DNA from 3 places in the Serratia marcescens subsp. marcescens ATCC 13880 genome. Region 3 is predicted to be linked to each of the others. Evidence: predicted binding sites of a transcription regulator. Region 3 holds the regulator's gene; each other region holds the start of a gene.
What was found. The regulator LexA, encoded in region 3, represses DNA repair genes until DNA is damaged. The targets are predictions, from matches to a motif close to TNCTGTATGTACATACAGNA.
Positions count from the first base shown of each region.

Region 1 (10,628 bases), 2.3 Mb from region 3:
TGCAGCACGGTTACTGGATCCTGTTGACCAGCCTGTTTGTCTGCCAACCGAACTACAACGCGACCCGCCGGCGCCTGGCGCTGCGCATCATCGGCACCCTGGCCGGTATCCTGATCGGCCTGCCAATCCTCTATTTCGTGCCTTCAGTGGAAGGACAACTGGTGTTGATCGTCATCACCGGTGTCTTGTTCTTCGCTTTTCGCACCGTACAGTATGCCCATGCAACGATGTTCATCACGCTGCTTGTGTTGCTGTGCTTTAACCTGTTGGGTGAAGGTTTCGAAGTAGCAGCCCCGCGCGTTTACGATACCTTATTGGGTTGCGCCATCGCCTGGGCGGCGGTCAGCTTTATCTGGCCGGACTGGAAGTTCCGCCAACTGCCGGCGGTGGTGGATAAAACGCTGAATGCCAACTGTCGCTATCTGGACGCCATTCTGGTGCAATATCATCAGGGTAAGGATAACGGGCTCGCTTACCGCATCGCGCGGCGAGATGCCCACAACAGCGATGCCGAACTGGCTTCGGTCATCTCCAACATGTCCGCCGATCCCAAGGCCGACAAGGCGTTGCAGGAAGCCGCCTTCCGTCTGCTCTGCCTGAACCATACTCTCCTGAGTTATATCTCGGCGTTGGGGGCGCACCGCGAGCGGTTGAATACCCCTGCCACACTCGATCTGCTCAATGATGCCGTGTGTTACGTGGACGGCGCCTTGCATCAGGAAGAACGGAACAGCCAGCGCATTGCGCAAGCGCTGGAACAGCTGGCGGAGCGTATTCGCAAAGCCGTTCCAGAACCTGAAAGCAAAGAACAGTTGGTCTTGCAGCAGGTGGGGCTAATGCTCGAGCTGCTGCCGGAACTCACCGCACTCCATACCCAAATCAATAAGGCAACCTAATTATTCAGGGCCCGCTTGATGGGCCCTGAACTACTGGCTCATGGCCATGGCGACGCATAGCCATCGTATGATCGAACCAGCGCACCAGTTCGTTGCGCAATTCGGTCGGCAACGCCGCCTGATGATAACCGGCTATCGCGCCGCCCAGCGACAGCAGCACGCGCAGACCCAGATTGGTCTGCTGTTGCAGCAGGCGAAGATAGCTACGTTTAGCGCCATGCAGCCGCAGGTCATAGGCATTGCGAATACCCGCTCGCCATAGCAAGCGCTCCATGTTGACATCTATATTCGGCAATGCCTTCAATCTGCCGTGATCGCCGGCCTTGAGCCGCTGTTCTCGGCGCGCTTCCCTGATAGCCTGCCAGGCCAGCCCTACCAGCTCGTTGCGTTCCCGCCACAGCGACTCGTCAACCCAGTAATAGCGCAAGGTGATGGGCACACCGCGCTTGGAATAGACCATATTGACCATGCCCCGGGCGCGAAAGGCCGGTTCCATGCTCGCCGTAGCCCGCAAGTACAATTCACCTTCCGCTACCACCGCAAACATTACTCCTTCAGCCAGCAGCCCATAGCCGCCAAACTGTGATCGTGTGGTGATGGCGCCCAGCGCCGCAAAGCAATTTTTAGCCTGCGCGATTCTTCTCGTCGACATCCTTTTCATAGCGTTCCTCCTTTTTAGGTTCTGGCCGTATTATTTCTCTCATCAATGAAAAAAGTAACGTGAACAACTAATTAGAAAAATACGCACTATCCGCCCGCCTGCCAATCACAAAAATCGTCGGTACAAAAAATGATCGCAATTATGCGAGCCGCTACGAAAATTTGGGTTGATCTTATCCTAAATCAGGGATACTGTATAAACATACAGTAACACGACGGGCGGGAACTTTATGCGTACTCAATCACTCTACCAACCTCATTTCGGCCATGGCTCTTATACAACGCGCAATGTTGCGAAGAACACGGATATCGGCAAAGAGAATGGCTTGATCAGTGAACTTGTTTACAACGAGCGCCAGCCCGCAGTGGCTCAATTACTGTTGCCCCTGCTGCTGCAATTGGGCAAGCAGTCTCGCTGGCTTCTGTGGCTGACGCCGCAGCAAAAATTAAGCAAGCAATGGCTGCAGCAATCCGGCCTGCCTGTCGATAAAATGGTGCAATTGAGCCAAATCAGCCCGGTGAATACGGTTGAGGCGATGGAAAAAGCGCTGCAAACGGGAAATTACAGCGTGGTTCTCGGCTGGTTGCCCGAGCTAACGGAGGAGGATCGTCTAAAATTAAGACGTGCGGCAGAATTGGGTAATGCCTATGGGTTTATCATGCGCCCTCAACGTGACATTAGCCCGACTCACGGACATTGTTCCACCCTAAAAATTCACTCTTCTTTGTATCATTAAGTAAATTTAGGATTTTTCCCATCATTTTCGCACCCCCTAAGCGGAACCTTTGCGGGGGAAGGCAAAAAGCTAGTCCGGCTGCGGTTTGGCAGGCAAAAACGCGCGATGAATCGCCGTTTTTTTAGGCTGAGAATGTTAGCAAATATGTACGATTCCGCGTTTTTTTTTAGAGCCTTATCACATCACACTTGTAACTTTCGCGCCACGTTGTAGACTTTACATCGCCAAGGTTGCTCTATAACGTCAGAAAAACTGGCGAGTAACAAACGAGGGCTTAAACCTTGGCGAAGGAATTTAACCAAGGGCTTAAACAGCTTTAAAGCTCATTGCCTATTTGGATGATAACGAGGCGCAAAATGAAAAAGACAGCTATCGCATTAGCAGTGGCACTGGCAGGTTTCGCTACCGTAGCGCAAGCCGCTCCAAAAGATAACACCTGGTACACCGGTGCTAAACTGGGCTGGTCCCAGTACCATGACACTGGTTTCTACGGCAACGGTTACCAGAACGGTATCGGCAACGGCCCAACCCATAAAGATCAGCTGGGTGCCGGCGCGTTCCTGGGCTACCAGGCAAACCAATACCTGGGCTTCGAGCTGGGCTATGACTGGCTCGGCCGCATGCCTTACAAAGGCAGCGTGAACAACGGTGCTTTCAAAGCGCAGGGCGTTCAACTGGCCGCTAAACTGAGCTACCCAATTGCTGACGATCTGGACATCTACACTCGTCTGGGTGGTATGGTATGGCGTGCAGACTCCAAAGCTAACTACGGCCGTACTGGTCAGCGTCTGAGCGACCACGACACCGGCGTTTCTCCGCTGGCTGCTGTTGGTGTTGAATACGCACTGACCAAAAACTGGGCTACCCGTCTGGATTACCAGTTCGTAAGCAACATCGGTGACGCAGGTACCGTTGGCGCACGTCCAGACAACACCATGCTGAGCCTGGGCGTTTCTTACCGCTTCGGTCAGGATGACGTAGTTGCTCCAGCACCAGCTCCGGCTCCAGCTCCAGTTGTTGAAACCAAGCGTTTCACTCTGAAGTCTGACGTGCTGTTCAACTTCAACAAATCTACTCTGAAAGCAGAAGGCCAGCAGGCTCTGGATCAGCTGTACACCCAGCTGAGCTCCATGGATCCTAAAGACGGCTCCGTAGTTGTTCTGGGTTACACCGACGCCGTTGGTTCTGACCAGTACAACCAGAAACTGTCTGAACAACGCGCACAGAGCGTTGTTGACTACCTGGTCTCCAAAGGCATCCCGTCAGACAAAATCTCTGCACGTGGTATGGGTGAAGCAGATGCAGTTACAGGCAACACCTGTGGCTACAAATCTGGCCGCGCTACCAAAGCTCAGATCGCTTGCCTGGCACCAGATCGTCGCGTAGAGATCGAAGTTAAAGGTATCAAAGACGTTGTAACTCAGCCTCAGGGCTAAGTTTACTCGCCTAATAAAAAACCCCGCCAATGCGGGGTTTTTTTTCGTCCTCTTGTTGCCAGAACATTCAATGCCTGGCGCCATAGAGGCGTTCTCACGCGCTTACTTGGAATCTTTGCCCAGAATCGCCTTCAAGTCTTCTTTCAACGACGACATCTGGTTCGCATACTTTTCTTTGCGTTCAGCGTCTTCGATAAGCTGCACAACGGTTTCCGACAGCGTAACGCCACGGCGGCGCGCCAGGGCAGCCAATCGTTGCCAAACCAAAAACTCCAGATCGATAGATTTTTTACGCGTATGCTGATGTTCTGCGTTAAAATGACGTTTGCGGCGGGCGCGGATCGTTTGTTTCATCCGGTTATCCAGTTCCGGATTCATATGAGCGGCAATCCATGCAAGTACCTTGACCGGCTCATTTTCCAGCTTCAGCAGCTCGTTAACCGCCTCCTGAGCAGCGCTGTTTTCAATGTAGCGGGTAATGAGTTCCCCTTCCCGGTGCTTCTTCACCAGGTACTTCCATTTCCAACCGCTCTCCAGATTTTCCAGTTGCTGATATTTCATCTTGAGCTCTTCAGTGACCGCGTAACTTCAAATAAGCATAACAGCTTTGCGCCGAATTTCCCCGGCAATTAAACCGTCTTTTAGACTGTTTTTTGCACAGTCACCGCGCGATGTCAAACTCCCTGATGCCAACTGGCACTCCGCATGTATCAAGCCGCCGTTATTCTTGTATAATCGCCCTTTCCCTTTTTAACGATTGCATCTAACACTTTGACCAATAACCGACTTGAATGGCAATCTTTATTGCCGGACGTAACGCCTTATCAGGCGATATTTGATACCGCCGCTCAGTTGGCACCCGTGCCCTTTTCCGCCATTCAGCCTCGGCTGGAAAATGCCCTGACGCTATTTTGCCACCCCCAATCGCCACCGCGTTTCATGCTGTTGAAAGCGCAAGAAACGCGTGAGTATCTGGAACTGATCGCTCACGCCGTCAAACCACTGCTGCCGAAAAATACGGCATGCCGCGGCAGCCACTATGTCATTCAGGATGGCAAGGTCAGCGTCGAGCCTGCCAGCCGTGGCGATGAACCTTTTGCCGCCGGCGGCGCTTGTCTGTTCCAGGAGTGGATTGAGCCGGAACAGCTGTTTGGCTGCGTACGGATCCACAATGGCGACATTACCCTGCAACCGGGTCTGGTGCACCAGGCCAACGGCGGCATTCTGATTCTGTCGGCGCGGGCGCTGCTTGCTCAGCCGTTGCTGTGGCTGCGGCTGAAACAGATGATCGGCCAGCGTCAGTTCCACTGGGTATCGCCAGACGAAACCCGCCCGCTGCCGGTAGCCATTCCACCGATGCCGCTGGATCTGCGGCTGATTGTAGTCGGCGACCGTCACGGCCTGGCCGATTTTCACGATATCGAGCCGGAACTGAGCGAACAAGCGATCTACGGTGAATTCGAAGACGATCTGCAGCTGACTGAAGTTGATGATATGGCGCAGTGGTGCGGTTACGTCAACGGCGTGATTGCCGACCAGCAGTTGCCGATGCTGGCGACCGACGCCTGGCCGCCGCTGATCGTCCAGGCTGTGCGTTACAGTGGCGATCAGGGCATACTGCCACTCTCGCCGGTTTGGATTGGCCAGCAGCTATCCGAAGCCGCACTGTATGCCGAAGAAGATCGCATTACGGCCAAAGCGTTCGAGGCGGCGTTAAATGCCCGAGAATGGCGTGAAAGCTATCTGGCCGAGCGTATGCAGGATGAGATTGAGTTGGGTCAGATCCTGATTGAGACCGAGGGTGAAGTGGTCGGACAGATCAACGGTCTGTCAGTCCTGGATTATCCCGGTCATCCACGCAGCTTTGGCGAACCGTCGCGCATCAGTTGCGTTGTGCATCTCGGCGACGGCGAGTTCACCGACGTCGAGCGCAAAGCTGAACTGGGCGGCAACCTGCATGCTAAAGGCATGATGATCATGCAGGCGTTCCTGATCGCCGAACTGGATCTTGATCAGCAACTGCCCTTCTCCGCTTCCATCGTCTTTGAGCAATCTTATGGTGAAGTGGACGGTGACAGCGCCTCGCTGGCTGAGCTGTGCGCATTGATCAGCGCCCTGTCACAGCAACCGATCACCCAGCAGATCGCCGTCACCGGCTCCGTCGACCAATTCGGCAACGTACAGCCGATAGGTGGCGTTAACGAAAAGATCGAAGGTTTCTTCGAGGTTTGTGTACGCCGCGGTCTGACGGGCAAACAGGGCGTCGTATTGCCCGCGACCAACGTGCGCCACCTGTGCCTGCGCCAGGATATCGTCGACGCGGTACGCGAAGGGCAATTCCATCTGTGGGCGGTAGAGAGCGCGGCGGAAGCCTTGCCTTTGCTCACAGGTTGCCTCTACTCTGACGAACAACAGCCGAATTTGTTGGCGGCCATTCAGGAACGGATTGCGCAGGTGAGCCTGCAGGAACGCCGTCGTCCGTGGCCGCTGCGCTGGCTCAACTGGTTCAACCACGGCTGATCGGACTTGTTCAGCGTACACGTGTTAGCTAACCTGCGTCCTTCATTAAAATAAGGCTTACTGAGAACATGGTAGATAAACGCGATTCCTATACGAAAGAAGACCTCGAAGCATCCGGCCGTGGCGAGCTGTTCGGCGCCGGTGGCCCACCGTTGCCGGCAGGTAACATGTTGATGATGGACCGCGTGGTCAAGATGACCGAAGACGGCGGGACTCACAACAAAGGTTATGTGGAAGCGGAGCTGGATATTAATCCGGACCTATGGTTCTTCGGTTGCCACTTTATCGGCGATCCGGTCATGCCAGGCTGTCTGGGCCTGGATGCAATGTGGCAGTTGGTCGGTTTCTACCTCGGTTGGCTGGGTGGCGAAGGCAAAGGCCGCGCGCTGGGCGTTGGTGAAGTCAAGTTTACCGGCCAGGTGCTGCCAACCGCGAAAAAAGTGACCTACCGTATTAACTTCAAACGCGTCATCACCCGTAAGCTGATCATGGGCGTCGCCGATGGCGAAGTGCTGGTTGACGGTGAAGTGATCTATACCGCCACCGATCTGAAAGTGGGTCTGTTCAAGGATACCACAGCGTTCTAATCACGCAGACAAGAGGGCGGCCATCGTCTTCTTTGCTAATGCTCTTCGCATGCATGCCATCACGCCCAGCGTGATGGCATTTCTTTCTCTTACCGTTTAAAGACTACCCACCTCCTTTAATCGCCCGCTACCGAACCGGTTTATCCCGCATGTCTCTACCGAAACGGACAAAGCCACAGGCCGGTTGAGCGCCCCCTCCCCACAGCCAGCTATCGACACGATAGCGGTTTTTGCGTCCGGTTATTTTCTTGCCCCTTAAAATCACCTAGTATAACCATCCACGTAACTACAATAAATGTACCGACAAAGGGCCGATATGCAAAAAACCCGCTTTAGCGATGCACCTTGCCCCGTCGCACGTTCATTAGATCGTGTCGGAGAATGGTGGAGCATCCTGATCCTGCGTGATGCCTTTCAGGGGTTGTCCAAATTCGACGAATTCCAACAAAGCCTGGGGATGTCACCGACTCTCCTGGCCCGACGCCTGAAGGATTTGGTGGCCCACGGCATTCTGCATAAGCAACGTTATCAAACGCGGCCGGTCCGCTATCAGTATCTGCTCACCGAACGCGGCAACGATTTTCTCCCCGTGCTGGCAGCTCTCTCAGAATGGGGCAATCGCCATTTGATCGACGGTGACATTAGCGCCTTGTTAGTCGACAGCCGCACCGATCGGCCGATCCAGGTCCAGTTGGTCAATATCGATAGCCAACAACCGGTGCCGCCGCAGTTTATTACGCTGGCGCCAGGGCCTGCGGCAAATGAAGGCATACATCAACGCGCCGCACTGATGCGGCAACGGCGCCTCGCCGATTTATCCGAACTTACCAAGGAGTCGTCATGAGCAATCGTCGTATCGTTATTACCGGCATGGGTGCCGTTTCACCGTTAGGGTGCGGCGTGGAGACCATCTGGCAACGTTTGTTAAAAGGAGAGTCCGGCATTCGGGCTTTACCTGACGAGATCGTTGCAGATTTACCGATCAAGGTCGGAGGTCAGGTTCCGGCGCTGGCGCAGGATGCTGAAGCGGGCTTCAACCCCGACGCTTCCGTCGCCCCCAAAGACCAAAAGAAAATGGATCGCTTTATCCTGTTTGCCATGGCGGCGGCGGATGAAGCCGTTCGTCAGGCCGGCTGGATAGCCGATACGGAGGAAAAACAAGAGCGCACCGCCACCGTCATCGCCTCGGGCATTGGCGGCTTTCCGGCGATTGCCCAGGCGGTACGCACCACCGACAACCGCGGCGCCAAGCGCCTGTCGCCCTTCACCATCCCCTCTTTCCTGGTCAATCTGGCGGCCGGCCATGTTTCCATCAAGCATCACTTCAAAGGCCCGATTGGCGCACCGGTCACCGCCTGTGCGGCCGGCGTGCAAGCCATTGGCGACGCCGTGCGTCTGATCCGCAATGATGAGGCCGATATCGCGCTGTGCGGCGGTACCGAAGCCGCTATCGACACCGTCAGCCTGGGCGGATTCGCCGCCGCGCGCGCTATGTCCACCGCACCGGCCGAGTTGGCAAGGCAGGCTTCTCGGCCTTTTGACAGCGCGCGAGACGGATTTGTCATGGGGGAAGGCGCCGGCATGCTGGTGATTGAAACGCTGGAACACGCGCGGGCGCGCGGCGCCACACCGCTCGCGGAAATCGTCGGTTATGGCACCAGCGCCGACGCCTACCACATGACCTCCGGTGCCGAAGACGGCAACGGTGCTTATCGGGCGATGAAAACCGCGTTGAAGCAGGCGAACGTCGCCCCAGAAGAGGTTCAGCATTTAAACGCGCACGCGACCTCAACGCCCGTGGGCGATCTGGGTGAAATCAATGCCATCAAACACCTGTTTGGCACGACAGGGAGCGTCGCGGTAACCTCGACAAAATCCGCCACCGGGCACCTGCTCGGCGCCGCCGGCGGGCTGGAAACCATCTTTACCGCCTTGGCTCTGCGCGACCAGATCGCCCCGGCGACGCTGAATCTGGACAATCCCGATCCGGCGGCGGCAGGTTTGCACCTGGTCGCGAAACGGGCTGAATCGATGAGCATAACCTACGCCTTATCGAACGGCTTCGGCTTTGGCGGCGTGAATGCGAGTATTCTACTGAAACGCTGGCAGGACGAATAAACGGCACAAACAAAAACCTCCGCCAAGGGCGGAGGTTATTCCTTTTATTTGACAGGGAGCCGCTTAAGCGGTCACAGCCCTGTCTTCCATGGCTTCTCGCCAACCTCCCAGCCATTGAGACCGGGCGTCCACCGATGATTGGTAGGGACAATGTTCCCTGGAACGCCCTAAAATACCTGCCTGATACCCTCTCGAATGCGCCCTTTCCAGACGATCGCGTTTCTGTCTCTTCATGCCTCGTTTCCCTCATTTTGGTCTGGTGGAAAGAAAACAATGGCTGCTTTTTGCGCAGCCACGAGTAATCAATAGCGCTAAAAGAAGAGAAGATCAATGCGCAAAATTCACGCCAATGTCATATTTGTGAGCTACGCCCGAGGAAAATGCTAAGTGGCTGATCTGCCGGGAAAGGGTTTAACTGTTTGAAATAAAATATAAATCCCTGCCAACGAGAAAAAACGGATTTTCACGCCGACAGGGATTAGACGATTTTAGACCAAATTATGACTAAATGCCGCCCATCTGTGCTGCGATAGCCTGAGCTTCCTGCTGCCATCCCTGCGCCAGGGTGCGCACCAGGGCATCATAGCCGTCTTCACCCTGTTTCAATTCCAGGCTGAAAGGCCGTTTGATCAAGCGCCCCTGGCGATTCAGCACCCACTCGCCGCGAATGATCGCCTTGCCGTCAAAACGGCCGTGGAAGCCGCTGATGGTCACGTTCAGTACATCCTGATCGCTGCTCATCGGCTGCGAAGAGACCACCCAGCCCGGCAGCGCGCTGCTCAGGTTGGTGACCAGCGTTTGCTGCAGCTGCTGGTCGAGCGGGCTGGCCCACAGGTTGTTCTGGGCTATCACATACTGTACGTCGTTGGTCTGATACACCACGCCGTTCTGCGCCAGATAATCCGCCACGCTCACGTGTTCCAGCCACAGCTGGCGCGTGGAAGCGCCGCTGCTGCTGGCTGCAGCAGGCGCACCCAGCGCCGGCAACTGATAGTAAGTCTTCTGTGGCGAACTGCTGCAGGCGCTGAGTAACAGCGCCAGGGCTACCGGGATCCATTTCATCATTTCGTGGCCTTCTTCGGCTGAGGGTCAGTGCTGCCGGCGGCTTCAAACACCAGCGCGTTGCTCTTCTCATTCAGGGTGCGCAGCACCGGTTGCAGCTCACGCAATACCTGATCGAGGCGCTGCATGTCGCCCACCATCTTGTTGTAAGCCGGTGAACCAGGCTGGAGCCCTTTCATGCTGCGGTTCAGCTCCAGCAGCGTTTTCTGCATGTCCTGCGGCAGCGCCTGCATCTCTTTGCTGGCGATGATGTCGTTCAGCGACTTCATGGTCTGCTGCGTCGACTTCATGGTTTTCTGACTTTCTGCCAGCGTCTTGGTCGCTTCGTTGATCATCGGATTGATCGGCATCGAATTAATCTTATCCAACGTCTGCATCAGTTTCTGCTGGATCTGCGCCAGACCGCCGCTGGTGGTCGGCATCAGCGGATAACCGAACAGCTCGCGCGGCCCTTTCCACGGTTTTTCCTGCGGATAGAAGTCAAGATCGATGTACAGCGAACCGGTCAGCAGATTGGCGGACTTCATCGAGGCGCGCATGCCGCGAGACTCCGCATCTTTCAGGTGCCCTTCAATATCGAAGTTGCCGCCCAGCTGTTTCTGGAAGCGATCC
Region 1 covers NZ_CP071238.1:1,839,387-1,850,014, reverse strand. Annotated here, with positions in the region: gene yccS (YccS family putative transporter) at 1-896, shown strand, start outside; gene J0F90_RS08685 (TfoX/Sxy family DNA transformation protein) at 901-1,557, opposite strand; gene sulA (SOS-induced cell division inhibitor SulA) at 1,787-2,293, shown strand; gene ompA (porin OmpA) at 2,650-3,729, shown strand; gene matP (macrodomain Ter protein MatP) at 3,832-4,290, opposite strand; gene J0F90_RS08665 (AAA family ATPase) at 4,501-6,249, shown strand; gene fabA (bifunctional 3-hydroxydecanoyl-ACP dehydratase/trans-2-decenoyl-ACP isomerase) at 6,318-6,836, shown strand; gene J0F90_RS08655 (winged helix-turn-helix transcriptional regulator) at 7,153-7,680, shown strand; gene fabF (beta-ketoacyl-ACP synthase II) at 7,677-8,954, shown strand; gene rmf (ribosome modulation factor) at 9,018-9,188, opposite strand; gene pqiC (membrane integrity-associated transporter subunit PqiC) at 9,459-10,019, opposite strand; gene pqiB (intermembrane transport protein PqiB) at 10,016-10,628, opposite strand, start outside.
Region 1: the regulator LexA is predicted to act here: its motif matches at 1,747-1,766, upstream of sulA (SOS-induced cell division inhibitor SulA).

Region 2 (10,628 bases), 1.5 Mb from region 3:
GATCGAAGTAACGGAAGCCGTGCACCTCCTCGATCACCGTCACGGCGTCGCCGAGCTTGGCGGTCAACTGAGAGGCCAGTTCAAAACACAGATCCATTTCATCGGCGCGGATATGCAGCAGGATGTCGCCAGGCGTGGCGACGGCGACGCGTTCCCCGCTGCCGATCGGGCTGAACGGATGCAGCTGGCGAGGGCGCGGCGCGCCGAACAGCGTATCCCAGGCCTCGGAGCCGAAGCCGCAGACGCAGGTGAGGTTGCCCGCCGGCGCGCGTTTGCCGACCGAACGCACCACGGCGGCGATGTCGCCGCACCAGGCGCGCACCGCCGCCAGATGGGCGGGAACGGGCGACAGGGTGGCGACGATAAAGATGGCATGGCGCGTCACCGGCGTGAATACGGCTTGCGGCAGGGGGGTATTTGCATTCATTGCATTCGGCTCCAGTGTGTTCGGGTGAAATAGATCAGATCAAATTAAAGTGCTCGTCGGGTTTCATCGGCGGTGGCAGCGGGCTTTGGTCATTCATTTCCAGCAGGTTGCGCTCGATGGTGTTGCAGATGGCGTTTAACGGCAGATGGTTGGCCGACACGCCAAACGGATCCTCCAGCTCTTCGGCCAGTGAGTCCCAGGATAAGAAGGTATAGGAAATGAACACCGAAACAAACGGTGTCATGTAATGCAGGTCGGTCACCAGGGCAAAAGGCAACAGGCTGCAGAACAGGTAAACGGTGCGCTGCAGGATCAGGGTATAGGCGAACGGCACCGGCGTGCTGGCGAGCCGTTCGCAGCCGCCGAGGGCGTGGGACAGTTCGCTCAGCTTGTTGTCGAGCAGCTCGAAAGTGATGTCGCTCAGCAGCCCCTGTCGGCGCAGCTTGCCGATCTCCTGGCCCAGCATCAGCAGGATGCGGTTGGTCGGCATCGGGCTGGCGATCACCTCGGCCAGCTCTTTGCTGCTGAGATTGTGGTACAGATCGGCGGTGGGATCGGTGGCGCGCAGTTGATGCTTCAGGCTCCAGCTGAAGGCGATCAGCAGCTTGGCGACCTTTTGCTGCACCGCCGGTTCGTCCGGCAGCAGGCTTTTGATCTGTCGCAGCAGGGATCGCTCGGTAATCAGCAACGAGCCCCACAGGTTGCGCGCTTCGACAAAGCGGCTGTAGCCGGCATTATTGCGAAAGCCGAGAAAAATCGCGATGGCGATGCCCAGCAGGCTGAACGGCGCGATGGTTAAATGCACGCCGAGCTGTTCGTACCATTGGTAGCTGATCACCGCCACTATCGACATCAGCACGTTCAGCGACAGACGAAAGGTGATCTTTGACAGCACGGAACCGTGCCAGGCGAACAGGCGAAAAAACCAGTTCTGGTGCGGGCGAATTATCATGACGTGGATGCTTCCTGGTGTCCTGCTATTGAGAATAGTCGATTCTTACTCCGGCGGCGTTAGGCCGCCGTTGTCGATTGCCAGAGCCGCTGCGGGTGCGTATAGACGGTGGCGCGCCCCGGCTTGCTGAAGCCCACCAGCGTCAGGTTGCTGCGCTCGGCCACCTCCACCGCCAGGCGGGTGGCGGCGGAAACGGCGAACAGGATCTCGACGCCGCACATGGCGGATTTTTGCACCATTTCATAGCTGGCGCGGCTCGACACGAGCGCCGCACCCTGCAGCCACGCCTGTTGGCTGCGGTAGCCCAGCAGCTTGTCGAGCGCCACGTGGCGGCCGACGTCTTCACATCCGCCGCTGAGCGCGCCGTCCGGCTGGATCCAGGCCGCCGCGTGGGTGCAGCCGGTCAGTTTCCCCACCGTTTGCACGTCCTGCAGCTGCGCCAACGCCCGGTCGAGCAGCGCCAAATCGAAACGTTGCGTGAAAGGCAGCGGCGCGATGGGCTGAGCAACCTCCTGCAGCTGTTCCACCCCGCAGACGCCGCAGCCGGTGCGGCCGGCCAGGCTGCGGCGCTTCTCTTTCAGCTGCATAAAGCGGCGGCTCGAGAGTTCCACATGCACTTCAATGCCGTTGCAGGCCGGTTGCTGGCGGATGTCGTAGATGTCGTCGGGGGAGGCGATGATGCCTTCGGACAGCGAAAAACCGATGGCGAAGGCCGCCAGATCTTTCGGCGTCGCCATCATCACCACGTGGGAAATGCCGTTGTACACCAGGGCGACCGGCACTTCTTCCGCCAGCCAATCCTGATGCGCCTGTGCCAGATCGTTGCGCTGCCAGACCGCGTGGCGCGACAGGCATTCCTGTTTGATATCGTCGGTTTCTGCGAGGAGTAGGTGCTTGTTCATAACGTTCTCGTGACCGTCGGTGACGAGGCGCCGACGAGGATGAATTCTTATTAGCAGGTGTGGGGATTATACAGGATTCTGATCCCGCTCGCGTAGGGAATCACGCCCTGCAGGTTATCCACAGTTTTGGTGGATAACGTGTGTGCAAGGGGCAGTGAAACACTTAGCAGGCGTAAAAAAAAATCGCTCAGAAAATTATTATATTACGCGACAAAGCGCGATCCGCAGGGGGATAGGGGGTTGCACGCGTTCGCGTTTTGTTTATGCTTTACTGTATAAATATACAGTTTGGTTATGATTATGCTGAGCAATTCAAGGTTGTATGCTTTTTCACCAGGTGAGCCCCTAACGTTACCGCTGTTTGCCGATCGCGTGGCCTGCGGTTTTCCTTCCCCGGCGCAGGACTACGTCGAAGGGCGGCTGGATATCGGCAGGCTGCTGGTGCGGCACCCCAACGCCACCTATTTCGTGCGCGCCAGCGGCGAATCGATGATCGACGGCAATATCCGGGATGGCGATTTGCTGATTGTCGACAGCGCCCTGACGCCGGAGCACGGCAATATCGTGATCGCCGCGGTGGACGGCGAATTCACCGTCAAAAAACTGCAGCGCCACCCCGATGTGCGGCTGTTGCCGATGAACCCCGCCTACGCGCCGATCGTGTTCGACGACGAAGCGCAGCTGGAGATTTTCGGCGTGGTGACCTTTATCGTCTACGCGGCGCGGTAGCCATGTTCGCCCTGGTAGACGTCAACAGTTTCTATGCTTCCTGCGAGACCATCTTTCGGCCCGACCTGCGGGGGCGACCGGTGATTGTGCTGTCCAACAACGACGGCTGCGTGATCGCCCGCAGCGCCGAGGCGAAGGCGTTGGGCGTGCCGATGGGCGCGCCTTATTTCAAAATCAAAGCGGAGATGCGCCGTCGCAACGTTGCGGTGTTCTCCTCCAACTACGCGCTGTACGCCGATATGTCCCGCCGGGTGATGGACACGCTGGAGGAGATGGCGCCGGCGGTGGAGATTTATTCGCTGGACGAAGCCTTTCTGCGGCTGGACGGCGTGGCCCACTGCGAGGCGCTGGAGCCGTTCGGCCAGCGGGTGCGCGATCGCATCCGGCGCGAGCTGCATTTGACGGTCGGGGTCGGCATTGCGCCGAGCAAAACGCTGGCCAAGCTGGCCAACTTCGCCGCCAAGAAATGGCGCGGCACCGGCGGCGTGGTGGATTTATCCGATCCGGTGCGCCAGCGTAAACTGCTGGCGTTGCTTCCGGTGGAAGAGGTGTGGGGCGTGGGGCGCCGCCTGACTCGCCAGCTGCAGGCGATGGGTATTCACACCGCGCTACAGCTGGCGGACTGCGATACCCGGCTGGCGCGTAAAACCTTCAGCGTAGTGCTGGAACGCACGATACGCGAGCTGCGCGGCGAGTCATGCCTGCAGTGGGAAGATGAGGCGGCGGCGAAAGAGCAGATCATCTGTTCCCGTTCGTTCGGCCAGCGGTTGACGCATTATCCGCACATGCGCGAGGCGATTTGCAGCTACGCCGAACGCGCCGCCGAAAAGCTGCGGCAGGAAAAGCGCTACTGCCGCAACGTCTCGGTGTTTATCAAAACCAGCCCGCATTCGGCGGGCGAAGGGTATTACAGCAATATGGGCACCGCCCGGCTGCAAACCCCGAGCAACGACAGCCGCGACATCATCGCCATGGCGGTGCGCGCGCTGGAGAGCATCTGGCAGGAGGGGCGACGTTACCTGAAGGGCGGCGTGGTGCTGGGGGATTTCAGCGCCGCCGCCATGGCGCAGATCGACCTGTTCGACGACTGCCCGCCGCGCCGCAACAGCGAACGGCTGATGGCGACTCTCGATCGCCTGAATCAGGAAGGGCGCGGGCGCGTATGGTTCGCCGGGCAGGGGATCGTCAAGCCGTGGCAAATGAAGCGCGACATGCTGTCGCCGGCCTACACCACCCGGCTGGCGGATATCCCGGTGGCGCGGCTGGGGGAGCGGGCGCCGCGCACCGCTGAATCGAAGGAAGAAAAACGCCGCGGGTGACAACCGGCGGCGTGGGTAGGCCGAGTGTTACTTCACCGTCGCCGGATCCGGCTTATCGGGGGCGATGCCATACAGTACCATGGCGCGGTTGACCTCGCTGCGGGCGATACGGCCTTCGTCAGCCAGCAGCTTCAACGCGGCGAGCGCGATGAAATGGCGGTTGACCTCGAAGAACTCACGCAGCGCCTCGCGGGTGTCCGAGCGACCAAAGCCGTCGGTGCCCAAGGCGATAAAGGTACGGTCGGGCAAGAACGGTTTGATCTGATCGCCGACGATCTTCATATAGTCCGTTACCACCACCACCGGGCCGGGATGCGCCGCCAGCAGGCTCTGAATATAAGGAACTTTCGGCGGATCTTCCGGATGCAGCAGGTTCCAGCGTTCGGCCGCCATGCCGTTGCGGCGCAGCTCGCTCAGGCTGGTGGCGCTCCAGATATCGCTGGCGACGCCAAAGTCCGCCGCCAACAGCTCCGCCGCCGCCAGCGCCTCGCGCATGATGGCGCCGCTGGCGACCAGTTGAGCGCGCGGGCTCTCTTGGTTTGCCGCTTCGTTCCGTTTGAGCAAATAGGCGCCCTGGATAATCCCGTCCTCCACGCCCGCCGGCATCGACGGCTGCGGGTAGCCCTCGTTGAGCAAGGTGATGTAGTAGTAAATATCCTCTTGTTCAACGAACATTCTGCGCATGCCGCTCTGGACGATCACCGCGAGTTCATAGGCATAGGTCGGATCGTAGGAGACGCAGCTGGGGATCACCGAAGACAGCACGTGGCTGTGGCCGTCGTCATGCTGCAAGCCTTCGCCCATCAGGGTGGTTCTGCCGGAGGTGGCGCCGAGCAGGAAACCCTTGGTGCGCGCGTCGGCCGCCGCCCAGGCGAGATCGCCCACCCGCTGCAGCCCGAACATGGAGTAGAAGATATAGAACGGGATCGTCGCGACATCGTGGTTGCTGTAGGCGGTGCCGGCGGCGATCCAGGTCGATATTGCGCCGGATTCGTTGATGCCTTCCTGCAAAATCTGGCCGTCTTTGGCCTCTTTGTAGTAGCTGAGCTGCCCGGCGTCTTGCGGGGTATACAGCTGGCCGAGCCAGGAATGGATGCCAATCTGGCGGAACAGGCCTTCCATGCCGAACGTGCGCGACTCGTCCGGCACGATGGGCACGATCAGTTTGCCGATGTTGGCGTCTTTGAGCAGCGTGCCGAGGATATTGACGAAAGCCATGGTGGTCGACATGTTGCGTTCGCCGCTGCCTTTCAGGAGGCCCTCGAAGCGCGATAGTTCCGGTATCGCCAGCGGAGCGGATTGGCCGAAGCGGGCAGGAATGTAGCCGCCCAGCGCAGTGCGCGTCGCGGTGATGTACTTCGCCGCCGCGCTGTCGGGTTCGGGCTTCAGGTAAGGGATCTCTGCCAGTTGGGCGTCGGAGATGGTCAGCCCTAAACGGTCGCGGAAGGCTTTCACCGCATCCCGGCTCATTTTTTTCAGCTGGTGGTTGATGTTCTGCCCTTCACCGGCTTCCCCCATGCCAAACCCTTTGACGGTTTTGGCCAGCACCACCGTCGGTCTGCCCGTGGTATGCACCGCCTGATGGTAGGCGGCGTACACCTTTTGCGGATCGTGGCCGCCGCGGTGCAGCGCCCAGATCTCATCGTCGCTCAGGTCGGCGACCAGCTCGAGCAATTCCGGGTACTTGCCGAAGAAATGCTCCCGCACATAGGCGCCGCTTTGCGACTTGAAGGTTTGGTAATCGCCGTCGACGCACTCCATCATGCGCTGCATCAGCAATCCGGAGCGGTCTTTTTGCAGCAGTTTGTCCCAGCCGCTGCCCCAAATTACTTTGATCACCTGCCAGCCGGCAGCTTTGAAGGTGCCTTCCAGCTCCTGAATAATCTTGCCGTTGCCGCGCACGGGGCCATCCAGCCGTTGCAGGTTGCAGTTCACGACGAAGATCAGGTTATCGAGTTTTTCTCGCCCGCCCAGCGCAATCGCCGCCAGCGATTCCGGCTGATCCATCTCGCCGTCGCCGAGAAACGCCCACACCTTTCTCCCCTGGTGCGGTTTCAGTTCGCGGTATTCCAGATAGCGCATGTAGCGCGCCTGGTAGGCGGCGGTCAGCGGCCCCAGCCCCATCGAAACGGTGGGATATTGCCAGAAATCCGGCATCAGCCGCGGGTGCGGGTAGGAGGAGAGGCCGCGGCGTGTGGATTCGCGGCGAAAGTTGTCGAGCAGTTCCTCGTCGATGCGGCCTTCGAGATAGGCGCGGCCATAAATGCCGGGGGCGGAGTGGCCCTGGATATACACCATGTCGCCGGCAAACTCATCGGTGCGCCCGCGGAAAAAGTGCGTGAATCCCACATCGTAAAGCACCGCGGCCGACTGATAGGTGGCGATATGCCCGCCGACGTTGGAATGTTTGCCGGCGCGCAGCACCATCGCCATGGCGTTCCAGCGAATAAACGCATTGATGCGCGCTTCAGCGGCCAGATCGCCGGGATACGTCGGTTGCTTATAGGCCGGGATCGTATTCACGTAGGGCGTGGTGACCAGGCTGAAGAAATCACCGTGCTTGCGCTGATCGGCCTCGGCCATTCTTTCCAACAAAAAATGCGCGCGTTCACGGCCGTCGATGTCAGTGACACCTTCAAATGCCTCAAGCCATTCAGCCGTCTCCTGTGGGTCAAGATCTGCTTTTACCGCGGGTTGGTTCATAAAGGCTCCAAATGTACTTACCTGATAAGGCGCTGAGCGATACAGGGATTTAGTGAGTTGCAAGTGCAAGAGTTGCAAATGCAACAATAGCGAAAGCCACTCTATCCCTTTACAATTGCAATTGCAACTCACCGGTTTTGACGAGAAAAATGACATGACAGATAAACAACCCGACCTGTGGTTCTCCTTTGTGCGCGCGCATCGGGCGATGATCAGAAAGATAGAGGCGAAGTTGTCGGAAGCGGGGCTGCCGGTTTACGCCTGGTATGACGTGTTATGGGGATTGGAAAGCGGGGAAAACGGCACACGCCGTATGCATGAGCTGGCGGACGTGTTGGTGATTGAGCGTTACAACCTGACCCGCCTGATGGATCGCCTGGAAAAAGAGCGGCTGGTCACGCGTTTTCGATCGGATGACGATCGCCGGGCCTCCTTCGCGACTATCACCGAGGAAGGCAAGGCCCTGCGGAAAAAGATGTGGGAGATCTACCGTTCGGTGGTCAACACTCACTTTCTCAACCAGTTCAGCGAAGAAGAGATCGCACGCTTCTCCGACGCGTTGAACAATGCGATGCAGCTGGCCAGAGAATGATCAGGCATCGGGCGTGATGTGCAGAACGCGCAGCGCATCGGCGATCAGCGCCGAAGGGATTTTCTGCTCGTCGGCCAGCAGTTTGAGGGCGCAGAGCGCAATCCATTCCGCCTGCGGGTAGTGGATTTCGCCGCGCACCCGTGAATCTGAGCCCACCGCGGCAAAGCGTGCGGGAATGAATCGCTTGAGCTGATTGGCAATCAGGTGCGAGTAGTCGGTGACGGCGACGACGGGGGCATTCCCGGCACCCAGGCACGTTTTCAGATGGCATTCGCCGCCGGTGTCCTGGCGCTGCATGTCGGCGAGTTCGGCGTCCTGCGCCAACCGCGTGTAGCTGGGGCAGCTCCAGATTTCAGACGCAATCCCCCAGTTTTTCAACACCTCGGCCGCTTGCTGAACGCGGGCGAGCGCACGGCCGGCGCCGCACAGACGAACCTGCAACGGCGAGTCCGCCGCGGCGGCGACGCGATACATTCCCCTGAACGCCTGTTCTGCGACAAACGGCTCCCCTGAAGAGAGGGGGCCATTGTCTGCGTTGGTCGCGAGATACACCATCTTCCTCGTTCCCTCCAGATAGAGCGCGCGCAGGGCGTGATGGAGTATCGCGCCGGTTTCTCTGGCATTGGCCGGATCGAAAGGCAACCAGCCCGGCATGGCCGTGAGCTGAAGCGGGAACCAGGCCTGAACGCCTTTCGGCAAATCGGCACTGCCGGTATCTGCATCGCTGATGAAAATCCCCTTGCGATTGGTTTCCGGCTCAAGCCCGCGGAGCATGTCCACCGAGGGCGTGTTGACGAAGTAAAACAACGGCTTCTCATAACGCTCCGATTGATGGCCAAACCAGAGCGGCCAGGCGGTGGCGTAGCGGGAACTCGGCGGCTCGGCGCGCCTTCTGCCGTCGATAAGCCAGATGTCGCCGCTGGCGTTGAGTTCGCCCAGCGTTTGCGCCGTCCAGGCGCTGGAGGAAGGGCGCGAAGCGCCGGCTTTTTGGCAGACGGAGGTCATCTTGCGGATACAGGTTTCGGCCAGGGTTCTGGTCCTGGCCGAGGCGGCGGGCAGTGTTATACGTTGAGACGACATGCGGAGCATTCCCTTTAAGTTGCAAGTGCGATGATTGTAATTGCAATTCATTGCGTGTGCCAATGACTTCTGAACAAGTCGCAGCCATCCAGGCGTGACCCGCGGCGATATATTCAGGTTCTGCAGACGCGATCCTATTTGTTTCACCGACCAGACAGCCGCCATCCGTTGTCCTTATTTCTGCGGTTTTTTATAAATAACGGGCAGCTAAAAACGGTTTGCCGATAGGGATAATGCGCGTGTCAATCCGCGTTAAACGAGAATATCGGCATCTTAAAAATAAAACGAAATAAGGATGAAAGCATATGCCTGGATTTAATTATGGCGGTAAAGGAGATGGGACTAACTGGAGTTCTGAACGCGGTACGGGCTCTGAGCCGGGGGGCGGCGATAAAGGCCATTCCGGCGATCGCGATCGCGGCGGCGCCGGCGTTGGCAACAGCCCGGAACAGCAACAGATAGCGGCGATCCAAAACGATCCGGCGCTGCGCATGAAGCTGGAGGCGGTGATTAAGGCGGCGCGCAGAATTAACCCGGATGCGAAATTGCATATTGAAAGCGTCAGCCCATCCGGCACGCTGAGCCTTTCCGCCACCGGTTTGACGGCCGATCAGGCGAAGCACATTGGCCTGGGAGGGCTGGTGATGGGGGTCAACGCCAAGGGGGTGACAGTGGCGATCGGGGATATCGAAACCGGCCATGCGCGCAAGCCCTCACCCCCTGGCAAAGGCGGGAACAATGGCCTGAATGCCGGGCAGATCGGCGCCTCTTCGTTAGGCAGTTTCGTGACAGACTCGCATCGCGATCGGCCCGTCAGCGGCTGGCATGGCAACGGCAAAACCGGCGAATTCTCGACGACCCGCACGACCGGGAGTTACTACGGTTTTCATCATTTAAAGGTGGAAAAGCAAGACGGAGTGGCGACCTACAACCTCTACTATAAGGCCAATAAGAACCGGCCCGCGTTTATCGCCGTGGTGAGAGGGGATAACCTGAATGCCATGGAGGTGAAATATGCCAACGGCAAGCCGGTAAAATCGCCCGGCTCGGTAAAAACGATCGTTAAGGAATTCGTCGAATATCAAAATGCGGAATTAAAAGCCATCAAGGATGGCGTCAGCCTGGCCGCAGGTATCAATAAAGATATCGCGGAAAAGATCGGCGCGAAATACGCTAAACTCGCCAAAGATTTGGAGGCGGGAATTCAAGGAAAATATATCCGCAACGTGCAAGATGCGGAGAAAACCTACGAGCAATTGACGAAGGGCCTGAACAAAAAGCTCAAGGCTCAGGACAAAGCGGCGATTGTCGCCTGGCTGAAAATGATCGATGCGGAACAGTATGCCCGCAATGCGCGGGTATTGGGCAAGGTCTTCACCGGGGTGGACTGGGCGATCAAGGGCGCGGATCTGGTAAACGCCGCGATTGAAGGTTTCTCAACCGGCAACTGGAAAGCGTTCCGCAACCAGCTCGAAGCGCTCGGGTTGTCGATCGGCGCAGGGTATACGCTTTCCGCTATCGCCGCGTTTTTCGCGCCGACGCTGGTGTCGTCGACGGTGGGCATTTTCGCCTTCGCTTACCTGTTTGGCTGGGCCACCAGCTATATCGATGCGGAACGTGCGGGGGAGCTGGAGAAGTGGGTCGCTGACCTGTAACGGCATGAGGGGGCTGGCCCCCTCATTTTACCCCTCACACCCTCTACCTCTTTCACACCACCGGCGCCACCGTCAGCAGCAGGTTGGCGAAACGGCGTTGTTCGCCGGAGGCGATCACCAGCAGCGTCCGATCCGATTTAACCGCGGCGTAAAACGCCTCGCGCGGCAGGTATTCGATCGGGCAATGCTCTGGCAGCAGCTGCCGGTATTCGGCTTCGATGGTGTTGGTGAAGTCCGGCGGGCAGGCCATCAGCGCCGCGCTTTCCACG
Region 2 covers NZ_CP071238.1:3,170,430-3,181,057, reverse strand. Annotated here, with positions in the region: gene J0F90_RS15200 (Dyp-type peroxidase) at 1-427, opposite strand, end outside; gene J0F90_RS15195 (bestrophin family protein) at 462-1,379, opposite strand; gene fdhD (formate dehydrogenase accessory sulfurtransferase FdhD) at 1,439-2,281, opposite strand; gene umuD (translesion error-prone DNA polymerase V autoproteolytic subunit) at 2,576-3,010, shown strand; gene umuC (translesion error-prone DNA polymerase V subunit UmuC) at 3,013-4,329, shown strand; gene aceE (pyruvate dehydrogenase (acetyl-transferring), homodimeric type) at 4,357-7,032, opposite strand; gene J0F90_RS15170 (MarR family winged helix-turn-helix transcriptional regulator) at 7,187-7,624, shown strand; gene J0F90_RS15165 (transketolase-like TK C-terminal-containing protein) at 7,625-8,704, opposite strand; gene J0F90_RS15160 (colicin-like pore-forming protein) at 9,196-10,359, shown strand; gene J0F90_RS15155 (RbsD/FucU domain-containing protein) at 10,412-10,628, opposite strand, start outside.
Region 2: the regulator LexA is predicted to act here: its motif matches at 2,551-2,570, upstream of umuD (translesion error-prone DNA polymerase V autoproteolytic subunit).

Region 3 (10,628 bases):
TTTGGCGGCAGCCATCGACCGCCACCCGGAATCTTGATCCGACGCGCCTGCGGAGGTGACTATCAGCGGCGATGCGATACGCGATGAACTCGGCCACTATCTCTCCCGCCTGTGGCGCTATGCGCTGGTGCTTTCGCACCGGCGGGATATCGCCGACGATCTGGTGCAGGCGACCTGCGTGCGTGCGCTGGAGCGCGCCGCGCAATTCACCCCCGGTTCTCACCTGGATCGCTGGTTGTTTTCCATCCTGCACTCCATCTGGCTCAATGAAGTTCGCGCCCAGCATCTTCGCCAGGGGCAAGGCTGCATGGCGGCGGAAGAGCTTGGCGATGCGGACAACGGTGAACAGCCAGTCTGGCTCAATGAAGTGATGCGGCGCGTAAGCCGGCTGCCAGCGGCCCAGCGCAACGCGCTGTTTTTGGTGTATGTCGAAGGGCTGTCCTACCGGGAAGCGGCGAAAGTGCTGGCGGTGCCAATCGGCACCGTCATGAGCCGCCTTGCGGCCGCACGTCAGGCCTTGGCCGATGACCGCCAGTTGCCAAACGACGATTCGCACCATAAGAAGACCCCTCCTCCCCCCTTGCCCCGCACTCGCCGATAAACCGCTGGCCGCCGATTCGTATTCAGCGCCCTATTCCAACGCGCGGATAACCCGGCACGGCTGCCCCAGCGCCAACACATTGGCCGGAATGTCGCCGGTGACGATGCTGCCCGCGCCGATAGTCGTGCCATCGCCGATGGTCACTCCCGGCAGGATCACCACGTTGCCGCCGATCCACACGTTGCTGCCGATGGACACCGGCTGCGCCGAGGTGCGGAAAGGAAAAGCCGGATCGCCGGTAAAGCGTTCACCGGCCTTCAGCGGATGACTCGGCGTGTAGATTTGCACGTTGGGGCCGATCAGCGTGTTGTCGCCGATGGTGATGGTGTTGCAATCGAGGAACACCGCATTGACGTTGATAAAACAGTTTTTGCCGATGCGGACATGCTGCCCGTAGTCGCACCAGAATGGCGTTTCGATCCAGCTCGCCTCACCCCAGCTGCCGAACAGCTCGCCGAGCAGGCGATTTTTCTCGTCCGCCTGATGCGAATCCAGCGCCTCCAGGCTTTTGGTCAACGCCCTGGCTCGATGGTACAGGGCGATCAGTTCTTCATCGCGGCTGTTGTACTCCAGGCCGCTTAACAGCTTCTCTCTTTCCGTCATCACACAAGGCTCCTGCTTATCACGCGGATGAAGCGCGTTATACCGCTCTCGCCCGCTGCTCTCCAGCGCTAAAATCGGCAACGTTGATTTGCCGTCCGGCGGAGGGGAAAAGTTGTGATGCATCTCTCTTTTAGCGCGCTCAGCGCGCCTTTCTCTGCGCTATCCTCAGGGGAAAAGGGGGCAACTCTCGGCGATTCGCCGTAATCATGGTAAAATCGGCTTTTTTACGTACCGGGATATTTGCGATGAACTCAACCACCCAGGAAAAGCTGCTGGCGCAGGCGGAACGCCTCTGCCAGCAACGCAATGTGCGATTGACGCCGCAACGGCTGGAAGTGCTGCGTCTGATGACTCAGCAACCCGGTGCAATCAGCGCTTACGACCTGCTCGATCTGCTGCGCGTCGCCGAACCGCAGGCCAAGCCGCCGACGGTCTACCGCGCGCTGGATTTTCTGCTGGAGCAAGGGTTTATCCATAGGGTGGAGTCCGCCAACAGCTACGTGCTGTGCCACCACTTCGAACAGCCGATGCATACGTCCGCGCTGTTTATCTGCGACCGCTGCGGCCAGGTGACCGAACGCACCACCGAAGGCGTAGAGGAAACGCTGCAGAAGCTGGCTCAGGAGGCCGGATTTGCGCTGCGGCACAGCGTAGTGGAAGCGCACGGTCTGTGCGCCGGCTGCGTGGAAGTTGAAGCTTGCGACAGCAAGCATGACTGCGCCGAACACGATCACAGCATCGCTATCAAGAAGAAGTAAGACAAAATCAGGTACCTCCCTGTACCTGCGGCCGGAGCGCCAGAGGATGGAGCGACGCCGGCCTGCGCTGTGCAAGCCGCCTTCAATGGCGGCCCTGCAGATTACCAGCGGTGTTTGGTGTGATCTTCCCAGGCTTTCACCTCTTTTTCGGCCGCCTCTTTCTGGTAACCGTAGCGCTCCTGGATTTTGCCGACCAGCTGTTCGCGTTTCCCTTCGATGACCGTCAGATCGTCATCGGTCAGCTTGCCCCATTTCTCTTTCACTTTGCCTTTCAGCTGCTTCCAGTTACCGTCGGCTTGATCTTTATTCATAGTCTCTCCGTTAACCTGTGGTGAATCAGTGATCCCTGTCGCCGGCCGGGGTTAACCAGAAACTTTTCTGGCTGATGCTCCCTTCACCTTAAGAAGCAACGCTCCCCTTCATTTACCAGCCACATGATTCATTCTAGTTAAACATGGAAATAAAAAAGCCAATTTGCAGAATAAAAAACCATTAAAAAACACAATAAAAACAAAAAACGCCAACAAACAACGAGCTAACGCGAACGGATCTGGACTGAAAACATGTAAGCAAACATGAATAAAACATAAGATAAATTAATAAATAACCCAACAAAGCGTTCGACCTAGCGTGCAGCAAACCAGCTGCCGCGCACCTGATGACGGTGCCAAATCCAGCCCAACGCCAGGCCGCGCAGCGCCAGAAACACCGCCAGCGCCAGCCAGAGCCCGTGGTTGCCTAGCAGCGGCACGCTGAACAGCGCCAGACCGTATCCCGCAGCGGCCACCGCCATGCTGTTACGCATCTCGGCGCCGCGCGTGGCGCCGATAAACATGCCGTCCAGCAAATAGCACCATACCCCGACCAGCGGCAGAATGACCTGCCAGGGTAAATAATGGGCGGCCAACGCACGCAGTTCCGGCAAAGAGGTCAATGCCGCCACGATCTGCTGGCCGGTAACGGCATACGCCAGGCCGAAGGCCAACGCGACCAGCCCTGCCTGCCTGCAGGCCGCGTGCCACACCTTGCGCAGTTGGCTGTCGTCCCGGGCGCCGTAGGCGTGGCCCGAATGAGCCTCCACCGCATAAGCAAAACCGTCGAGCGCATAGGCGGTGAACGTCAGCAGATTCATCAATACCGCATTGACCGCCACCACCTCGCTTCCCAGGCGAGCGCCGAAAATGGTCAACGACGCAAAGCACAGTTGCAGCAACAGTGAACGCAGCATGATGTCGCGGTTGAGCGCCAGCAGGCGACGCAGATCGCCACGCCAGGCCTGGCGCAGCATCTGCAGGGTAATACCGCGCAGGCGCATCACCCGCCACGCCAACCACAGCCCGAGCAGCAGCGTAGCGTATTCGGCGATGGCGGTTGCCGCCGCCGCCCCCCGCACGTTCCAGCCCAGGCCCATCACCAGCCAGATATCCAGCACGATGTTCAGCAGGTTGCCGACGATCAGCAGGATCACCGGCGCCCGCACGTACTGCACGCCGAGCAGCCAGCCCAGCAGCACCAGATTGGCCAGCGCCGCCGGGGCGCTTAACCAGCGGATCTCAAGAAAACGCCGCGCCTGTTCCAGCACCTCGCCATCGCCACCGACGATCCGCAGCGCCAGTTCGATCAGCGGATAACGCAGCAGGACGATCGCCGCGCCGCCCAACAGCGCCAGCAGCAGCGGTTGCATAAAGGCGCGCGCCAGCGCTTGCGGGTTCTGTGCCCCCAGCGCTTGCGCCGCGAGGCCGGTGGTGCTCATGCGCAGGAATAACAGCAGCATGAAGAGGAAGCTGGTCGCCACCGCGCCGATCGCCACGCCCCCCAGGTAGATCGGGCTGTCGAGGTGGCCGATCACCGCGGTGTCCACCAGCCCGAGCAGCGGCACGGTAATATTGGAGAAGATCATCGGCAGGGCGAGGCGCCACAGGGCTTTATCGGTGTCGCTGGTGAAGGCGGAAATCAGGCGCATGATGGGATGTTCCTGTGACTGAGTGACAAAGGGCGAGGTCAGAAACAAAAACGCCCCAAAACAGGGGCGATTGATACAGGGAGCGGCGGTGATGGGCCGGCGATTAAATCCAGTCGCCGTTGCGGATCACGCCGACCGCCAGCCCTTCGATAGTGAAATTCTGCTGACGCAGATCGACCACTATCGGTTGGAATTCGTTGTTCTCCGGCAGCAGTTCAACCACATTGCCGTGCTTTTTCAAGCGCTTGACCGTCACTTCGTCTTCGATCCGCGCCACCACGACCTGGCCGTTGCGCACGTCTTGCGTTTTGTGCACCGCCAGCAGATCGCCGTCCAGAATGCCGATGTCGCGCATTGACATGCCGTTCACCCGCAGCAGGAAATCGGCGCTCGGTTTAAACAGGGAAGGATCCACTTGGTAGTGCCCTTCGATGTGCTGCTGCGCCAGCAGCGGCTCGCCGGCGGCGACGCGGCCGATCAGCGGCAGCCCTTCTTCTTCTTCCATCAGCAGACGGATACCGCGCGAGGCACCGGAGACGATTTCGATCACGCCTTTGCGTGCCAGCGCCTTCAGGTGTTCTTCGGCGGCGTTAGGCGAACGGAACCCCAGACGCATCGCGATCTCGGCACGCGTTGGCGGCATGCCCGTTTGCGAAATGTGCTCGCGAATCAGATCGTAGACCTCTTGCTGTCTGGTAGTTAGTGCTTTCATTCCGCCCCCTGTTTGTTTATACAGTCTTGCTGTGAGTATATACAGGTAAGCGCGGATTGGGAACCGAAGAATAAATAAAAATCAGTCAGTAGGCGCTTTTCGTCAGCCGAAATGCTGCCATAGGACCGTGCCCCAAACGAACAGCGCCAGCGCGATCGCCAGCGACACCGCCGCCGATCCCATGTCCTTGGCCCGCCCGGACAGCTCGTGATGTTCGCTGCCGATGCGATCCACCACCGCCTCGATCGCGCTGTTCAGGATCTCGACGATCATCACCAGCGCTACCGATCCGATCAATAAAATGCGCGCTATCGCACCCACATCCAGCCAGACAGCCAGTATGATAGCCAGAAGGGTGACCACCAGTTCCTGGCGGAAAGCCGCTTCGTGCTGCCAGGCGGCGGATAGCCCTTTATAGGAATAGCCGGCGGCCTTGATGATGCGGGTCAGTCCGGTTGCTTGGTTTGCCATGTTTTCGTGCCTTTCTCAGAGGTCGGTCATAATAAAAAGAGTCTAGAACAGTCCGCGCTGACGGCTCTCGGTTTTCGAACACCACAGATCTGCTACCCGGTTTCTGGTATGCTTGCGGCGCATTGCTAACAAGAGGCTTCACGTTGTTATGTCAGGTTGGCGTAAAATTTATTATAAAATATTGAATTTACCACTTAAATTGTTGGTAAGAAGTAAGGTCATCCCTTCAGATCCGGTTACCGAGCTAGGGTTGGATCCCTCACGGCCGATTTTGTATGTTTTACCTTACAATTCCAAGGCGGATTTGCTGACGCTGCGCACCCAGTGCCTGGCGCAGGATCTGCCCGATCCGCTCAACTCGCTGGAGATCGACGGCACCGTGCTGCCGAGCTACGTGTTCATTCACGACGGCCCGCGCGTGTTCCGCTACTACACCCCGAAAGAAGAGTCGGTAAAGCTGTTCCACGACTATCTGGATCTGCATCGCAGCAACCCGGATCTCGACATTCAAATGCTGCCTGTTTCGGTCATGTTCGGCCGCTCGCCGGGCCGCGAAGGCCACGGCACGCCGCACCTGCGTCTGTTGAACGGCGTGCAGAAATTCTTCGCCGTGCTGTGGCTCGGCCGCGACAGCTTCGTACGCTTCTCCAACACCGTGTCGCTGCGCCGCATGGCTACCGAACACGGCACGGATAAAACCATCGCGCAGAAACTGGCGCGCGTGGCGCGCATGCACTTCTCGCGCCAGCGCCTGGCCGCGGTGGGCCCAAGCCTGCCGGCCCGTCAGGATCTGTTCAACAAGCTGTTGGCGTCCAAAGCGATCGAAAAAGCGGTCGAGGACGAAGCGCGCAGCAAGAAGATCTCGCACGAGAAGGCCCAGCAGAACGCCATCGCGTTGATGGAAGAGATCGCCGCCGACTTCTCCTACGAAACCGTGCGTCTGTCCGATCGCGTGCTGAGCTGGACCTGGAACCGGTTGTATCAGGGCATCAACGTCACCAACGCCGAGCGCGTGCGCCAGCTGGCGCAGGACGGCCACGAGATCGTCTACGTGCCCTGCCACCGCAGCCACATGGACTATCTGCTGCTGTCCTACGTGCTGTATCACCAGGGCCTGGTGCCGCCGCACATCGCCGCGGGCATCAACCTCAACTTCTGGCCGGCCGGCCCGATCTTCCGTCGCCTGGGCGCGTTCTTCATCCGCCGCACCTTCAAGGGCAACAAGCTGTACTCGACGGTGTTCCGCGAATACCTCGGCGAGCTGTTCACCCGCGGTTACTCGGTGGAATACTTCGTGGAAGGCGGCCGTTCCCGCACCGGGCGCCTGCTGGAGCCGAAGACCGGCACCCTGTCGATGACCATTCAGGCGATGCTGCGCGGCGGCACCCGTCCGATCACGCTGGTGCCGATTTACATCGGTTACGAGCACGTGATGGAAGTGGGTACCTACGCCAAAGAGCTGCGCGGCGCCACCAAGGAAAAAGAGAGCCTGCCGCAGATGCTGCGCGGCCTGCGCAAGCTGCGCAACCTGGGTCAGGGTTACGTCAACTTCGGCGAACCGCTGCCGTTGACAGCTTACCTCAACCAGAACGTGCCGCAGTGGCGCGAGTCGATCGATCCGATCGAAGCTCAGCGTCCAAGCTGGCTGACGCCGACGGTCAACGATCTGGCCGGCCAGATCATGGTGCGCATCAACAATGCCGCCGCGGCCAACGCCATGAACCTGTGTTCCACCGCGCTGCTGGCCTCGCGTCAGCGTTCGCTGACCCGCGAACAGCTGGTCGAACAGCTCGAGTGCTACCTGCAGCTGATGCGCAACGCGCCTTACGCGCATGACGTCACCGTACCGACGCAAACGCCGGACGAGCTGCTGGATCACGCGCTGAACATGAACAAGTTCGAGGTGGAAAAGGACAACATCGGCGACATCATCATTCTGCCGCGCGAACAGGCGGTGCTGATGACCTATTACCGCAACAACATCCACCACCTGCTGGTGTTGCCGTCGCTGATCGCCAGCATCGTGATGCATCACCGCCGGGTATCGCGCGCCGAGCTGCTGCGCCAGATCGGCATGATCTACCCGATGCTGAAAGCCGAGCTGTTCCTGCATAACGACAAGGAACAGCTGCCGGAAGTGCTGCGGCCGATGATCGACGAGCTGATCCGTCAACAGCTGATCTGCGACAAAGGCGACGATCTGGTGCTCAACCCGGCGCGCATTCGCCCGCTGCAGCTGCTGGCCGCCGGGGTGCGCGAAACCCTGCAACGCTACGCCATCACCATGTCGATCCTCAGCGCCAACCCGAGCATCAACCGCGGCGCGCTGGAAAAAGAGAGCCGCATCATGGCGCAGCGTCTGTCGGTGCTGCACGGCATCAACGCGCCGGAGTTCTTCGACAAGGCGGTGTTCTCCACCCTGGTGGCGACGCTGCGTGAAGAAGGTTACATCAACGACAGCGGCGATGCGATCCGCGAGCACACCCTCGAGGTGTACAGCATGCTGAGCGATCTGATCACGCCGGAAATCAAGCTGACCATCGAAAGCGTCAACATGCCGGAAGAGACTAACGCTCTGCCGCAAACCGATGCGGAAGAAGAGAAAGACGAGTGATTTCGCCCGGCGCGAAAACACAAAAGGCACCCCTTGGGGTGCCTTTTTTCTTGCTGCAGGAAACCGTTACGCCGGCAGATAGCTCAGCGCGATGCCGATAAACACCACCAGCCCGACATAGTTGTTCTGCAGGAAGGCCTTGAAGCAGGCTTCGCGCTCGCGCCCGGCGATCTGCTTCTGCTGGTGAATGAACAGCGCGCCCGCCAGCAACAGCGACCAGTAAAACGCGCCGCCGAGCTGCGCCAGATAACCAACCCACGCCAGCAGCAACAACGTCGCGAACTGCAACAGCCCGACGATCAGCTTGTCATAACGCCCGAACAGGATGGCGGTGGACTTGATGCCGACTTTCAGATCATCGTCGCGATCGACCATCGCATACAGCGTGTCATAGGCTACCGTCCAGCAGATGTTCGCCAGCAGCAGCAGCCAGCAGCTGAGCGGCAACGATTCGCTGACCGCCGCATAGCCCATCGGAATGCCCCAGCCGAACGCGGCGCCCAGCACGAACTGCGGCAGGTTGGTCACCCGCTTCATAAACGGATACACCCAGGCCAGCGCCAGCGCCGCCAGCGACAGCCAGATGGTCATCGCATTCAGCGTCAACACCAGACAGAACGAAATCAGCACCAGCACCACGAACAGCACTTTGGCCTCTTTCGCGCTCACCCGGCCGCTCGGCATCGGCCGCCCGGCGGTGCGCTTTACGTAGCCGTCCACCGCGCGATCGGCGTAGTCATTCACCACGCAGCCGGCGGCGCGCATCAGGAACACGCCGAGCACGAACACCACCAGAATCGACAGCGGCGGCACGCCTTTCCCGGCCAGCCACAGCGCCCACAGCGTCGGCCACAACAGCAACAGCGTGCCGATCGGTTTATCAATGCGCATCAAATGGCTGTAAGCCCGCCATTTACTTTGAGTCACGCTTCCCTCCAACGTCTTGTTCTCCTCTCTTATGCAGGAACCGCTGAATACAGCGGTGAAGCCGGTAAAAACAGTTCGGTCAGCAGCAGCGGCTTGCCCGCCAGCCGCAGCCGTGAACGACGCGCCCACAGCGCGTCCTGTCGGCCGATATGGATATAGTCGCGGGTCAGATCGCCGCTGCTGAACAAATAGCGCCCCAGCGGCAGCGTGCCCAGATCCACCAGCGCCTGGTCGGGGCCGGTCAGCGTATGTTCCGGGATCACCGTGCGCCCCAGCAGCCAGGGCTGGCCGTCGCCCAGCAGCACCACTTCGCGCAGCCAGTAGCGCGGGCTGTCGGGCAGGTGGTTCGCCTCGTCGCCCAGCGCCTCGCGCGTGACGAAGCATTCGCGCTGCGGTTCAACGCGCACCTGGGTGCAATGGCGTTCAAATCGGCGGGTCATGGAGCCTAACTCCATCAGCCAGTCGCTGACGGCGGCGGGCGCCGGAGGATCCTGTTCGGATAACCACTCCAGCGGCGGCAGGATGGAATCCCTGATGCCAGACATTGCTTTACTCCTCGCCTGAACCGCAGCCGGTACGGCGCGCCAGACGATACAAACTGTTAACAGGCCCCCATTGTAGCGCAGAAATGCGAAAGCGGCAGGCTGATTCGTGGCGAAAACGGCAGGTCTGTCGACCGGAAAAACCGGGGTTCTGTCATCTTTTTGCCATCCGCATTCTCTATCTTCGTTTCCCGGCGCGCTGACGATTCTGTGATCGCCCGCAAAGTTTCAGCTTCCTCGCGTTGTGTTATCTACGCGCGTAGATACCCTGATACGGCAGCGTTGAATCGCCATGCGTCCGACATGATTTGTCGGCACACCTTTGTTGCCGGCACCAGGGAAACCATCTTTAACCGCGCCCCTCCAGGCGCAGAACAAAAGAGGATAGCACTGCCATGAGCGAAACAACGCTTGCCCCTTCACAGACCGCCGACGCCGCGCTGGCGGCCGATGAACGCCTGGCAACCAAAGAGGGGCGCAGCCAATTTTGGCGCGCCACCTTCTCCTGCTGGCTCGGCACCGCCATGGAATACGTCGACTTCGCGCTGTACGGCCTGGCGGCCGGCATGGTGTTCGGCGACGTGTTCTTCCCCGAAGCCACGCCGCTGGTGGCGCTGCTGGCCAGTTTCGCCACCTACTCCGTCGGCTTCGTCGCGCGGCCGATCGGCGCGCTGGTGTTCGGCTGGATCGGCGACCGCAAAGGCCGCCGCGTGGTGCTGATCACCACCGTGGCGCTGATGGGCCTCTCCACCACATTGATCGGTCTGATCCCGTCCTATGCGCAAATCGGCGTCTGGGCGCCCGCCTGCCTGGTGATCCTGCGCTTCGCGCAGGGGTTCGGCGCCGGTGCGGAGCTGTCCGGCGGGGCGGTGATGCTGGCGGAATACGCGCCGGCCAAGCGGCGCGGGCTGGTCGCGTCGATCATCGCCATCGGCTCCAACAGCGGCACCCTGCTGGCGTCGCTGGTGTGGCTGCTGGTGCTGCAGCTGGACAAGGAAGATCTGATGAGCTGGGGCTGGCGCATTCCGTTCCTCGCCAGCATTCTGATCGCCGGCGCGGCGCTGTACCTGCGCCGCCACGTGCGGGAAACGCCGGTGTTCGAACGCGAGCTGCAGCAAAACCACCAGCGCATGCTGGACGCCGCCCAGACCGCGCCGGACTCACGCAGCTACCTGCAACGCACCAAGGCGTTCTGGGTGATGCTCGGCCTGCGCATCGGCGAAAACGGCCCCTCCTACCTGTGCCAGGGCTTTATCGTCGGCTATGTCGCCAAGGTGCTGATGGTCGATAAATCAGTGCCGGCGCTGGCGGTGCTGATCGCCTCACTGTGCGGTTTTCTGGTGATCCCGCTGGCCGGCTGGCTCTCCGATCGCTTCGGCCGCCGCATCACCTACCGGTGGTTCTGCCTGCTGCTGGTGCTGTACGCTTTCCCGGCGT
Region 3 covers NZ_CP071238.1:4,626,776-4,637,403, forward strand. Annotated here, with positions in the region: gene J0F90_RS22130 (tetratricopeptide repeat protein) at 1-37, shown strand, start outside; gene J0F90_RS22135 (RNA polymerase sigma factor) at 56-601, shown strand; gene J0F90_RS22140 (sugar O-acetyltransferase) at 632-1,204, opposite strand; gene zur (zinc uptake transcriptional repressor Zur) at 1,450-1,962, shown strand; gene J0F90_RS22150 (CsbD family protein) at 2,064-2,273, opposite strand; gene dinF (MATE family efflux transporter DinF) at 2,588-3,925, opposite strand; gene lexA (transcriptional repressor LexA) at 4,029-4,637, opposite strand; gene J0F90_RS22165 (diacylglycerol kinase) at 4,740-5,108, opposite strand; gene plsB (glycerol-3-phosphate 1-O-acyltransferase PlsB) at 5,257-7,722, shown strand; gene ubiA (4-hydroxybenzoate octaprenyltransferase) at 7,789-8,661, opposite strand; gene ubiC (chorismate lyase) at 8,679-9,194, opposite strand; gene J0F90_RS22185 (MFS transporter) at 9,587-10,628, shown strand, end outside.